Regions from separate parts of the Oleiphilus sp. HI0061 genome, predicted to be linked through region 1. Evidence: predicted binding sites of a transcription regulator. Region 1 holds the regulator's gene; each other region holds the start of a gene.

Region 1 (4,051 bases):
GCTCGGCCCTAACGGTGCTGGTAAAACCACTTGTTTCTATATGATTGTAGGCCTGGTTAAGCATGATAAAGGCAAGATATCAGTTAATGATACCGACCTATCATCCATGGCTATGCATGATAGGGCACGAAACGGTGTCGGCTACCTGCCCCAGGAAGCTTCAATATTTAGAAAGTTAAGTGTTCGAGACAATATCCTGGCGGTACTAGAGATTAGAAAAGATCTTTCTCGCAGCGAAAGGCGACAAAGAATGGAAGCCTTACTCGAAGAGTTTCACATCACTCACATCAAAGATAGTCTTGGCATGGCCTTGTCAGGCGGTGAACGTAGGCGAGTGGAAATAGCCAGAGCTTTAGCAATGGAGCCTGACTTCATTCTACTCGATGAGCCCTTCGCAGGTGTCGACCCAATATCGGTCAACGACATCAAGTCAATCGTCTCTCACCTTAAAAGTAAAAATATCGGCGTACTCATAACCGATCACAACGTTAGAGAAACGCTGGATATTTGTGAAAAAGCCTATATTGTTGGTGATGGCCATATCATTGCTTCAGGAAGTGCTGAAGACATTCTGAATAATGAAAAGGTCAAACAAGTCTACTTGGGCAATCAATTCAAATTATAAGCCAGTGGCTAGTTCATAGCATTCGATTCGAACAGCATATACAAACAATTAAGCATGACTTTCAGCTTAGAAATGAGTAGCATGCAATTTTCACGTCAACAAGACGATAACTTGATCTAAAACAATTATTTGTAGGCTGGTAACGTAAATATACTTTTATTTGTTTCACACTTTGCTATCTTCGCACTACACTTGTGTAAATGAAGTAAATATAAATACGTTTATTCACAGCGACCATTTCCGCAAAATATAATAAGCGACAATACATGATTCAAAATTTAAGTCTTAAGTTGGTGACATCCTCATGAACATGAAGGTTTCTCTCCAATTAAAGCTCGGTCAACAACTGACAATGACACCTCAATTGCAGCAAGCAATCCGCTTGCTACAATTGTCGACTCTTGACCTTCAAAACGAAATACAAGAAGCATTGGAATCTAATCCTATGCTCGAACTCCAGGACGATAACAACGAGCCTGGAAATACAAGTGATAAACAAGAAAATCAGAATGAAAGTCATCAAAATGATGGCAACGAGTACGCCTCTCAGGACAACCAACAAAGCAGTAGTACAGACACCAGTTCGAGCGAAGCACCTGCTAGTAATGAAGCCGACACGCCTAGTGAAGAGTGGTCAGATACTATACCGGAAGATCTGCCTGTTGATACGGCTTGGGATGACATATATACAAACAATGCGCCCAGTGGTCCCGTTCCCGAAGATGACAACAATGCCTTCGAACAAAGAAACGCTGCTACCGAGTCTCTTGCAGATCATCTAGATTGGCAACTTAACCTTACCCCCATGTCTGATCGCGACCGATACATTGCGATGTCATTAATCGACGCAACAGATACAGACGGCTACCTAACGAATACCGTTGAAGAGATACACGAGGGGCTGCACAACTCAGATGACGAAGACCCGGTTGAATTAGATGAAGTTGAAGCCGTCTTAAAACGCGTGCAGCACTTTGATCCACCTGGGGTATTTGCCAAAGACCTGCCCGACTGTTTGCTGCTACAGTTACGCCAGCTACCAAAAGATACGCCCTGGCTACCACAAGCAAAGCTTGTAATCAGCCACTACCTGAACTTATTAGGATCAAGAGACTACGCTCAACTAATGCGACGCAGCCGCCTTAAAGAGCATGAACTGAAAGAGGTTATCTCTCTAATTCAGTCTTTGAACCCTAAACCAGGTGAATCCATTGCTTCTTCCGAGCCTGAGTACATTGTGCCAGATGTCGTCGTAAAGAAAGAAAAAGGACGCTGGAAAGTTGAGCTCAACCCAGAGATTGCGCCAAAAATAAGGGTCAATGCAAATTATGCTTCGTTTATAAAGAGAGCTGACTCCAGTAACGACAACACCTTTATGAAGGATCAACTTCAAGAAGCAAAGTGGTTTATTAAAAGCCTACAAAGTCGTAACGAGACGCTTCTAAAAGTGGCAAGTAAGATAGTAGCTCACCAACAAGGCTTCCTTGACTATGGTGATGAAGCGATGAAGCCGCTGATTTTACATGATATTGCTGAAGCGGTAGAAATGCATGAGTCCACCATATCTCGTGTGACAACACAAAAGTACATGCATACGCCACGAGGCATATTTGAACTCAAATACTTTTTCTCAAGCCACGTCAGCACAACTACTGGCGGAGAGTGCTCGTCAACAGCGATTCGCGCAATTATTAAGAAGTTAATATCAGCAGAAAACCCTAAAAAACCTCTTAGCGATAGCAAGATTGCCGACTTGTTGAAAGAGCAAGGAATTAACGTCGCCCGCCGCACTATCGCAAAATACCGCGAAGCGATGTCGATCCCCCCATCGAACGAAAGAAAAAGATTGGTTTAATACAATATTTGATAACTTGCTGCCTGCAGCAAGTTGATTTGATAAGCGAAAAGTGAGTCAATATTCAACTCTCGCTAAAAATAACGATGATAGGAGAATACTATGCAATTAAATATCACTGGCCATCATGTAGATTTAACTGATGCACTTAAAGAATATGTGAAAACCAAATTGCAAAAGCTAGAGCGCCATATTGGCGGCATTAGCAACGTACAGGTAACCCTTTCTGTATCGAAACAAGCACATATTGCTGAATCAACGCTACATATCGCTGGTGCAGATATCCACGGCCACGCCGAGAACGACGACATGTATGCCGCTATCGACCAGCTAGTTGATAAGCTAGACCGTCAAATTCTTAAGCACAAGGAAAAGAAAGTTGACCGCGCACACGGCGCAGCAGCACGCTAGTTATTAGCGATCTTTAGAGTCGAAAAATGTCTGAAAATAAAATTACTATCGAGGCCATCTTGTCACCGGAGCTAACCCAACGCGGTTTGCCCGGTGGTAGCAAGAAAAAAGTTCTTCAACAGGCTGCACACCTGGTCTCAAAACAATTTCCTCATCTTGATGAAACTGAAATATTTGACAACCTTATTTCTCGTGAACGACTGGGAAGCACGGGAGTTGGGCAAGGAATTGCCATTCCCCACAGCAGACTGGAAAACTGCAAACAAGTTATTGGTTGTCTATTTACACTTGAAAAAAAGATACCTTTTGACTCGATAGATAACGAAGACGTTGATATTCTTTTCGTTTTACTTGTCCCCTCCGAGGCGACGAGCGAGCACCTGGATCTTTTAAGTCAAATTGCAGAGAAGTTCAACAACACTGCTTTTTGCGATAGTTTAAGGGAATCTGCTACAGGCACTGAACTTTATCAGAAAATAATTGCTTAAGACCTACAAACCTTAGAAGCTCAAAATTGCTAGGAACTTCTTATGAAGCTCGTTATTGTCAGTGGCAGATCCGGTTCCGGAAAAAGCACGGCCCTTCACGTCCTTGAAGACATGGGGTATTACTGCATTGATAATTTACCGGTTGGGCTTTTACTAAACCTTGGTAAACAATCACTACAAGGTAAAGATACAAGGTTAAGTAACGTTGCGATCAGTATCGATGCTAGAAATCTGCAGGGTGGAATAGAAGCATTCCCCCAAGTTTACGAGAAGCTAAAGCAGATGGAGATTGATGTCGATATCATTTTTCTTGACGCACAAAGTGAGACGCTCCTAAAGCGCTTTCACGATACTCGACGCAAACACCCACTTAGCAGCACAACACACTCACTCACCGAAGCGATTGAAACCGAAAGAACGCTTCTCGACCAGCTGGCACTAAAAGCTGACCTGACTGTCGACACTACGAAACTAACCCTATACGAGTTAAGAGACCTCATAAAACTTAGAGTGACAGGCAAACGAGAGCAAGAGCTCGCCATACTCTTTCAATCATTTGGTTTCAAAAATGGTGTTCCTAGCGATGCAGATTACGTATTCGACGTTCGCTGTTTGCCAAACCCATACTGGGACCCAAACCTTCGTACTTTTAGTGGATTAGATAAGCCCGTC
Region 2 (4,051 bases), on a different contig from region 1:
CTTTTCGGTCAGTGCCTTCCCAGGAAAAGGACAATGTTTTATCTGTGGTGCTTGCCATGTGTTAGTCCTTGGTTACACGTTCGACTTCTTCAAGGCTGGTGACGCCTTCAATAGCCTTTAAAAGTGCTGATTTTCTAAGGTTGTTAAAGCCTTCTTCATCTGCCTGCTTTGCGATTTCAAGTGAAGTGGCTTCGGACATAATAAGTTGAGCGATCTTAGGCGTGTTTTTAACGACTTCGTAAATGCCCACCCGGCCTTTATAGCCTTTATTACATTTATCACACCCTTTTGGTTTATAAAGTGTAAAACCTGTATCAATTTGTTCTTTTGTGAAGCCTTCCTTCTCTAGTGTTTCGGGAGGGATATCAGCAGGCTCTTTACAGGCGCTGCATAAGCGTCTTGCCAGTCGTTGTGCGATGATAAGACTGACAGATGTGGCGATGTTGAATGCCGGAACGCCCATATTGATCATACGAGTTAGAGTTTCTGGTGCGCTATTGGTATGTAGGGTCGACATAACCATATGACCTGTCTGTGCAGCTTTGATTGCGATAGACGCAGTTTCCAGGTCTCGAATCTCACCAACCATGATGATGTCAGGATCTTGACGTAAGAAAGACCTAAGTGCTTCAGGGAAGCCAAGCCCGACTTTAGGGTTAACGTTAACCTGGTTGATGCCTTCCAGGTTAATCTCAACCGGGTCTTCTGCGGTAGAGATATTTCGTTCGTCAGTATTTAGTATATTCAAACCGGTATAGAGTGATACTGTTTTACCACTCCCCGTAGGGCCGGTTACTAGGATAAGCCCTTGCGGCTGGTGAAGCGCATCCATATAGAGCTCTTTCTGGACGTCTTCGTAACCCAATGCGTCAATCCCCATTTTCGCGCTGCTCGGGTCAAGAATACGCAATACAATTTTTTCGCCCCACAACGTAGGTAGGGTATTCACCCGGAAATCAATCGCTTTGGTTTTTGATAGCTTTAGCTTAATACGTCCATCTTGAGGAATTCGCCGCTCAGAAATATCCAGCTGGGACATAACCTTTAAACGGGCTGATATCTTGGGGGCCAGTTTAATGGAGGGCTTTGAAACTTCGTGTAATATACCGTCTGTACGGTAGCGAACGCGGTAGCTTTTTTCATAAGGTTCGAAGTGTAAATCTGATGCGCCAGTTTTGATTGCGTCGAGTAGCATCTTGTTGACGTATTTAACAATCGGCGCATCATCCGCATCACTAGCCGACACTTCATTGTCTGAGTCATCGCTCTGATCAACATCGATGTCGTCAAGGTCTGCATCGTCCAGATCGCCCATCGTTGTATCCTGCGACTCAAGATACTTCTCGATGGCTGCATTAAGCTTGTCATCTTCAACGAGTATTGCGTCAACACTTGCGCCTGTATGAAACTTGATTTCATCAAGGGCAATAATATTGGTTGGGTCCGATACCGCAATAAAAAGCCGATTGCCACGCATAAATAAAGGCAGGGCATGGTGTTTTCTAATTAGCTTTTCATCAACCACCTTTTCGGGGAAGGATTCTTGCTGAAAGGCATTTAGGTCCAAAACAGGCATACCAAATTCTTGCGCAGCAGAAAATGCTAGGTCCTTGGCTTTAGCCGCTTTTGCTTGAACCAGATGGGAAACCAGTGATAAATTGTTCTGATGAGCGTGTAGCTGTGCTTTTCGGGCAGTTTCTTCATCGAGTAACTGATCCAAAACAAACTTTCTGGCCAAGCCAGTAAGTGTCGTGTTTTCTGCTGTCATGGGGCTTCTTTGCTTGAGTTAAATTCACCATTTAGATGCACAAACTAATGTTTGGACTAAATAACTGGCTTTAAACGGTTTAGCGCTTGCTGATAAACGCATACATATATAAGGAAGTGTAGTGGAAGTTTTCAGATTTAAAAGAAAGCTTCGCATAGTGTGAGTAACTGACAAATATTGTCACTTCCTGTCATCAAGAGTATGGTCCAATACTTGTGATAATACTTCAAGGTAATTCTATAAAAGAACTGTAATCTACTGACTAATAAGGGAAATAATATTAATATTTGTAATTGGCACGTTGCCTGCTATTGTTTAAGTGTCGGTACGCAGAGTGTGAAGACTGATTGCAAACGCTTAGAAGAGCAAGCAACTTTCCTGACGCGAAGCCATCCTTAAGGGTAGACTCAAGTTTACCTTTAAAGATGGGTTCCAGATTGAAGGTAGTAGTAAAGCAAACAGGCTACTAAAACAATCGAGCGGCCATTTATACTAAATCTGGAGATATATTATGAATATGAAAAAGAATCAGCAAGGTTTTACGCTAATTGAATTGATGATCGTTGTTGCGATTATTGGTATTTTGGCAGCGGTTGCCATTCCTGCTTATCAGGATTACACGATTCGAGCGAAAGTAACTGAAGGTATGGTTTCTGCGGCTGCGCTGAAAATTGGAGTAACAGATATGTTCGCTGATAGTGGTGTAGCTGGTATTGATTCGTATGCTGCTGTAGTTGCTGGGGACCAAGCGAACTTGAAGACTGGTTCAATTAAGGCAATCAAGATTGATAAGTCTACAGACACAAATCCAGGAACAATCACTATTGATATGACTCTGATTCCTGCGATCTCTGGTGCAGGTAATCTTGCCTTCGTACCTTCGATTGGTACAAATCCTTTAGCGGATGCCAATGCAGCGGGAACAATTGTTTGGGCTTGTGATACTGCAGCAACAACAATTGCTGATAAATTCCTACCAGCGACTTGTAAGTAATCGCTACATAGGAACTAGCTAGCCTTTAAGGCTGCTAACGAGAAACCCCGGCTTAGTCCGGGGTTTTTTGTGTCTGAAAGGTTGATAAAAACATAAAGATTAATGTTTTACTCAAGACTAAGTAAGTGTTCATTCTTGCTTAATGTACTTTTGCCTATACCTTTTACTGCAACTAACTCTTCGAGGCGGGCAAACTCACCATAGCGCTCACGATAGTCAACAATGGCTTCAGCTTTTTTTAAACCTACGCCTTTCAATGCTTTGGCAATAGTTTGAGCATCTGCGCTATTGATGTTTATGGCCTTACTGGTTTGTATTGAACTATTTGGTTCATTGTCTGCATAGCTAATATTGCTGAAAGAAAGCAGCAAGCTAAACAAAAAAGGGATAAGCAGGCGGGGAGGGATGTTTGCGATGTTGTTAGAAAGAAAAGAGTTTGATTTCATAAGTTCGCTCCTTGCGTTAATAGAATCAAGTGCATGAACGGCTATTGAGCAATCCGTGTCAAAGCTTGTGTCATGCAAGTTCGATATTAACGGCTTCAGAGGCGATAGTGAATACTAATTCTATGATTATTCCTAATTAATTTAACTCACTGACACAATTAGCGACAATCACTATTGTATTCACTAAGGACTTGGTTAAAATGAAGTCAGGCGCTCGCAGAAGCGCTCAGAAACTGGAGAATGATAAGGATAAATCGGACGTGCTAAGTAAGTTGTTACACCTTCCCCGGTACCAGAAACGCCTGGTTACGGTTTTTGCAGACAGTCTTTGTCTACCTTTCGCCTTATGGATGGCCCTAAGTTTACGTTACGATGAACTTTATTTGCTTGAAAATAGCTCCGTATTGTTAGTCGCTTTTGTCACCGTTTTTACCAGTATTTTTGTTTTTGCGCGTCTCGGTTTATATCGGGCTGTTATTCGCTATATGAGTAATCATGCTTTACTGGCGATTATTTCTGGTGTTTCTATCTCTGCTATTATGTTGGCGGCTTTGGGCTTTTTATTTCAGGCGCCGATTCCTCGTTCCGTTCCCATTATTTACTGGTGTTTAGCGATGATCTTTGTCGGAGGGACGCGTATGTTAGCTCGCTCTCTGGTACACCGCGATATGATGAAATCCAAAGATCGGGTGATTATCTATGGTGCGGGTAAGTCTGGCTTGCAGCTAAGTTCGATACTTTTTCATGGCAAGCAGGTTCAGCCAATTGCTTTTATTGATGATGATATTAGTAAGCACGGTAGCATTCTTAACGGTATCCGCGTTTATTCACCCGAGAATATTT
Region 3 (4,051 bases), on a different contig from region 1:
TTTCTAGCTGTCGAACATTACCTGGCCAGGGCATGGCACTTAAGTACTCTTCGGTCTCAGGGCGTAATTGCTTGATGTCGACCGAGAGCTCTTCAGCTGCTTTGCTTAAGAAGTAGTTCGCCAGGGTGGGGACGTCTTCACTTCGGTCGCATAGTTTAGGTAGGTGAACGCGAATAACGTTCAAACGGTGAAATAAATCTTCCCGGAAGCTACCTTCTTGAACCAGACCTTCAAGGTTTTGGTGGGTTGCAGCGATAATCCTAACGTTAACCTTAACGGGTGTGGTGCCACCGACTCGATAAAACTCACCATCTGCAAGTACACGTAATAGGCGGGTTTGCGTATCGGCAGGCATATCTCCGATTTCATCGAGGAAAAGTGTACCGCCATCAGCCTGTTCAAAGCGTCCGGTGCGCTGTCCTCCAGCACCTGTAAAGGCACCTTTCTCATGACCAAATAACTCAGACTCAATCAGGTCGTTGGGAATTGCAGCCATGTTTAAGGCAATAAATGGTAACTGTGCACGGGGGCTATGCTGATGCAAAGCACGAGCGACCAGTTCTTTACCTGTTCCTGATTCGCCATTGATCAGAACCGTTATATTTGACTGTGATAAGCGGCCGATAGCGCGAAACACTTCCTGCATCGCTGGAGCTTTACCAATGATTTCAGTATTTTCTTCATTGAGCTCCGGTGCATCAGGCATATTCTGTGCTTTTTGCTCTTGGGAGTGAGCAATGGCGCGTTTGATTAGTGCGACGGCATCATCTAGATCGAAGGGTTTGGGTAGGTAGTCGAAAGCGCCACTCTGATAGGAGGAAACAGCGCTGTCCAAGTCGGAATGAGCGGTCATAATAATGACCGGAACTGCCGGTACGCCACGATGCAAATTATTAGCTTGAATCTTTTCAAGTAGTGCAAGCCCATCAATGCCAGGCATACGAATATCACTGATAATCGCATCAGGGCTCTCGCTAGAAAGTCGTTCTACTACACCTTCACCGCTTTCAAAAGAGCGAAGCTCGTAGTCTTCTTTTGCTAGTGCTTTTTCAAGTACCCAGCGTATAGAGCGGTCATCATCAATGATCCATACAAGTGGCTTTGTTGTCATAGTGTTACTCCGAGATACTTGAAACGTTTGTTGGTTTAGGTGAGCGCGTGCTATCGATAGGGATATAAATAATGAAGTCGGTTTTACCTGGTTTGCTTTCGCACTCGACCAAGCCATCGTGCTTGGTAAATATGCTTTGCGTAATGGATAAGCCCAGACCTGTACCTTCTGCGCGCCCACTGATCATGGGGTAAAAAATATTCTGAATGGAATCCTTTGGTATACCTGGGCCGTTGTCGATAATATCAACCTTTAGTACCAGTCGATGTCGAGTATGACCAATAGTGAACTGCCTTAGAGTTCGCGTTCTCAAGACAATCTGAGGTGAAGGATTTTCGTCTTTTTGCTCAGACAGTGCTTGAAGTGCATTTTTCGCAATGTTCAGAAACGCTTGAATTAACTGACTTTTATCGCCCAGGAATTCGGGAATACTTGGGTCGTAGTCCCTGATAATATTAATTTTGCCTGCAGATTCGGCATGAATCAGGGTGTGAACTCTTTCAAGGATCTCGTGGATGTTTGTTTCACAACGCTTGAGGGCTTTATTAGAGCCGAGCATTCGATCTACCAGACTTCTCAGCCGGTCCGACTCACTCATTATAATTTGTGTGTATTCATGATGCTCTGGGTTGGTCAGCTCTGCATCAAGTAGCTGAGCGGCACCCCGAATTCCACCGAGAGGGTTCTTAACCTCATGAGCGAAGCCACGAACAAGGATTTGAGCTGTTTCCTGGTTCTCATGCAGCTGTTCTTCACGGCTGATCCGCTTCAAACGATCCTTTGCTTGCATTTCGATCAGCAGTAAATCCTGAGAATCTTGAGAGAACTTTGATGCCGAGCAGTCTGCAAGAAGCTCTTGGCCGTTGTGTAGAATAAACTCGCAGTCACGTTGAGTGTATGAGTGCCCGCCATCAATAATGGCCTGGAACTCGTCAAACAAAAGCTCTTCATGTTTAATAAAGAGGTGATCTAGCTTGCTGGATAGTATTCGTTTGTAACCGGCTTGCAGGAGCATTTCGGCAGCAGGATTGATAAATTTAATCTGGTAATTTGCATCAATAAGGATAACAGCAGTCGACAAGCCTTCGAGTATGCGTTGTTGGTAGGCATCTGAGAACAGGTTGGTTGTCATTAAAGCTTGTATCCATTGAAAGACGAAATTACATGCAAACAGGCTTGCTCTTGCCTGGGGCGAACTATAATAGCCAAAGCAAGAAGCAAACCAATGTTTTATGTGGCGTCGAATATGTTCAGAGAGTAGCTATTTAGCGAGCTCCCGACTGCTTGCGTGTCAGGGCTCTTGGTTTAGTATAGATGAAGATAGGATGTGCGCACCAATTTTGTGCATTGCTTTTTTGGGGTGTTCCCTATTGGTGCTCTCTATGTGTTAGTTAATTTTGAACGCTCTGGCGATAGGTCGATGAACTGTAAATTGACTACTGGCTGAGATAAGAGCCTTGTTTTGTGGGTCGATAACTTGGACCGTGATCGTGTGTGTTCCTCTATTTAGGCTTGTTAGCAGCAAGCTCGCCCCTTTTTGTAATGCAACTTCGGCACCATCCAGCAGAAAGCGCAGTTTGTCCTCTGCTCTTAATGAAGGCTCTAATATGGTGCTTACAGTGATGTCACCCGTGCCTGAGTGGAGTGCGCTCCGGTCTATTGGTGCGCTAATAACAAGTGACTGGTAAAGAAAGCTGTCGTCTGTAGGTGCAGAGCTAAAACTTATGGGGCTTGGTTTTAGTGCAGGTATGGTTGGAACGGGTTCGACTTCCAAGGTGACGGCGTTGCTTTGTGGTTGGTCTGAGTACGATATGCTGCCATCTGGTTTTGTGACTTTATAGACGGTTGTTGTGCTGGTGCTTTCTTCGGCATACAGCTTACTCGTGCTGACGAAAAACAATAAAGCCAATAAAGTAACCTTTATGGCGATCAACAAATTGCTAGTCTTGAATTGATCTTGTGTAAGCACAGTCTATACCCTCGTTAAATAACTGCTATAGTTAGAAAAAGCTTTGAAGAAGCAGTGTAACAGAGAGTCTTTTCGCTTCTAAAGCTCATCTATAGTTTAGCTCACAATTTGATGAGCTATTTTTGATATTTGAGGTTTTTTCTTTGTCCCATAATTCCGCCAGTAGCTCTTATGACAATGCGGCGAATGTATCGAGTGCTGAAGCAGTAGAGCCTGCTCAAGTAGCTGTATCGCGTTATCTTCAAAATGCTTATCTGCATGTCATGGCGCTAGCTGGGTTTGCTTGTTCACGTGAGGTGTTTTTGCACGGCTTACCCGTAGACGAAAGAGCTTCAAGTAGCGGTATGATGAGAGCGGTTCATAGCCAAGGCAAATTACAGTGCCGCCAAATGGATTTGGCGGATCTGGATAAGGCTGCCTTGCCTTGCCTTGCTCAGCTTAAAGGGAGTGATGAGGCTTGGCTCGTGATTGAGCGCTACGATACTTCCCGGTGTGCTTATAGCGTTAAAATTTTTAGCTCTGAGGGAGAGGGGCAGGCTTATTGGAGCGAGTTTGAGCTTAAGGAGAAAATCTCTGCAGAGCTGGTTTCGGTATTTCCAAAGGCGCATACGAGCAGTTCCTTAGACCAGCCAAGAAGAAGTGGTTTTGCTTCGTGGATGTGGCAGGAGCTAAGAGCTTTAAGCAGTGTTTATCGGGATATCATCGCAGCTACTTTATTGATTAACGTCTTTGCTTTGGCTGCGCCATTGTTTGTCATGAATGTTTATGATCGGGTAGTTCCCAATCAGGCAATCGAGACGCTTTGGGTTTTGGCGTCAGGTCTGGTCTTAGTGATCGTTTTTGAGCTGCTGGTAAAATTGCTTCGACATGTGTTTTTGGAACAGGCCGGTAAGCGTTTAGACTTGGTTTTGTCGAGTAAGCTATTTTCCAAGGTTTTGAATATCAGGCTCGAAGAATTTCCTTCGTCAGTG

Evidence for each region. The regulator sigma-54, encoded in region 1, starts transcription at its own class of promoters, with help from an activator protein. The targets are predictions, from matches to a motif close to TGGCACNNNNNTTGCTNT.
Region 2: a site for sigma-54 is predicted at 2,063-2,080, ahead of A3735_RS31735 (pilin). Genes of this name have one in related genera too.
Region 3: a site for sigma-54 is predicted at 2,319-2,336, ahead of glnL (nitrogen regulation protein NR(II)). Genes of this name have one in related genera too.

Annotation. Positions count from the first base shown of each region.
Region 1 covers NZ_LWFE01000987.1:142-4,192, reverse strand. The annotation lists gene lptB (LPS export ABC transporter ATP-binding protein) at 1-625, shown strand, start outside; gene A3735_RS11455 (RNA polymerase factor sigma-54) at 936-2,480, shown strand; gene hpf (ribosome hibernation-promoting factor, HPF/YfiA family) at 2,583-2,891, shown strand; gene ptsN (PTS IIA-like nitrogen regulatory protein PtsN) at 2,918-3,379, shown strand; partial or broken gene rapZ (RNase adapter RapZ) at 3,422-4,051, shown strand, end outside.
Region 2 covers NZ_LWFE01000435.1:6,724-10,774, reverse strand. The annotation lists gene A3735_RS05850 (type II secretion system F family protein) at 1-58, opposite strand, end outside; gene pilB (type IV-A pilus assembly ATPase PilB) at 62-1,768, opposite strand; gene A3735_RS31735 (pilin) at 2,286-2,762, shown strand; gene A3735_RS05835 (helix-hairpin-helix domain-containing protein) at 2,870-3,208, opposite strand; gene A3735_RS05830 (nucleoside-diphosphate sugar epimerase/dehydratase) at 3,409-4,051, shown strand, end outside.
Region 3 covers NZ_LWFE01001334.1:6,095-10,145, reverse strand. The annotation lists gene glnG (nitrogen regulation protein NR(I)) at 1-1,111, opposite strand, end outside; gene glnL (nitrogen regulation protein NR(II)) at 1,116-2,243, opposite strand; gene A3735_RS21110 (hypothetical protein) at 2,499-3,080, opposite strand; gene A3735_RS21105 (type I secretion system permease/ATPase) at 3,224-4,051, shown strand, end outside.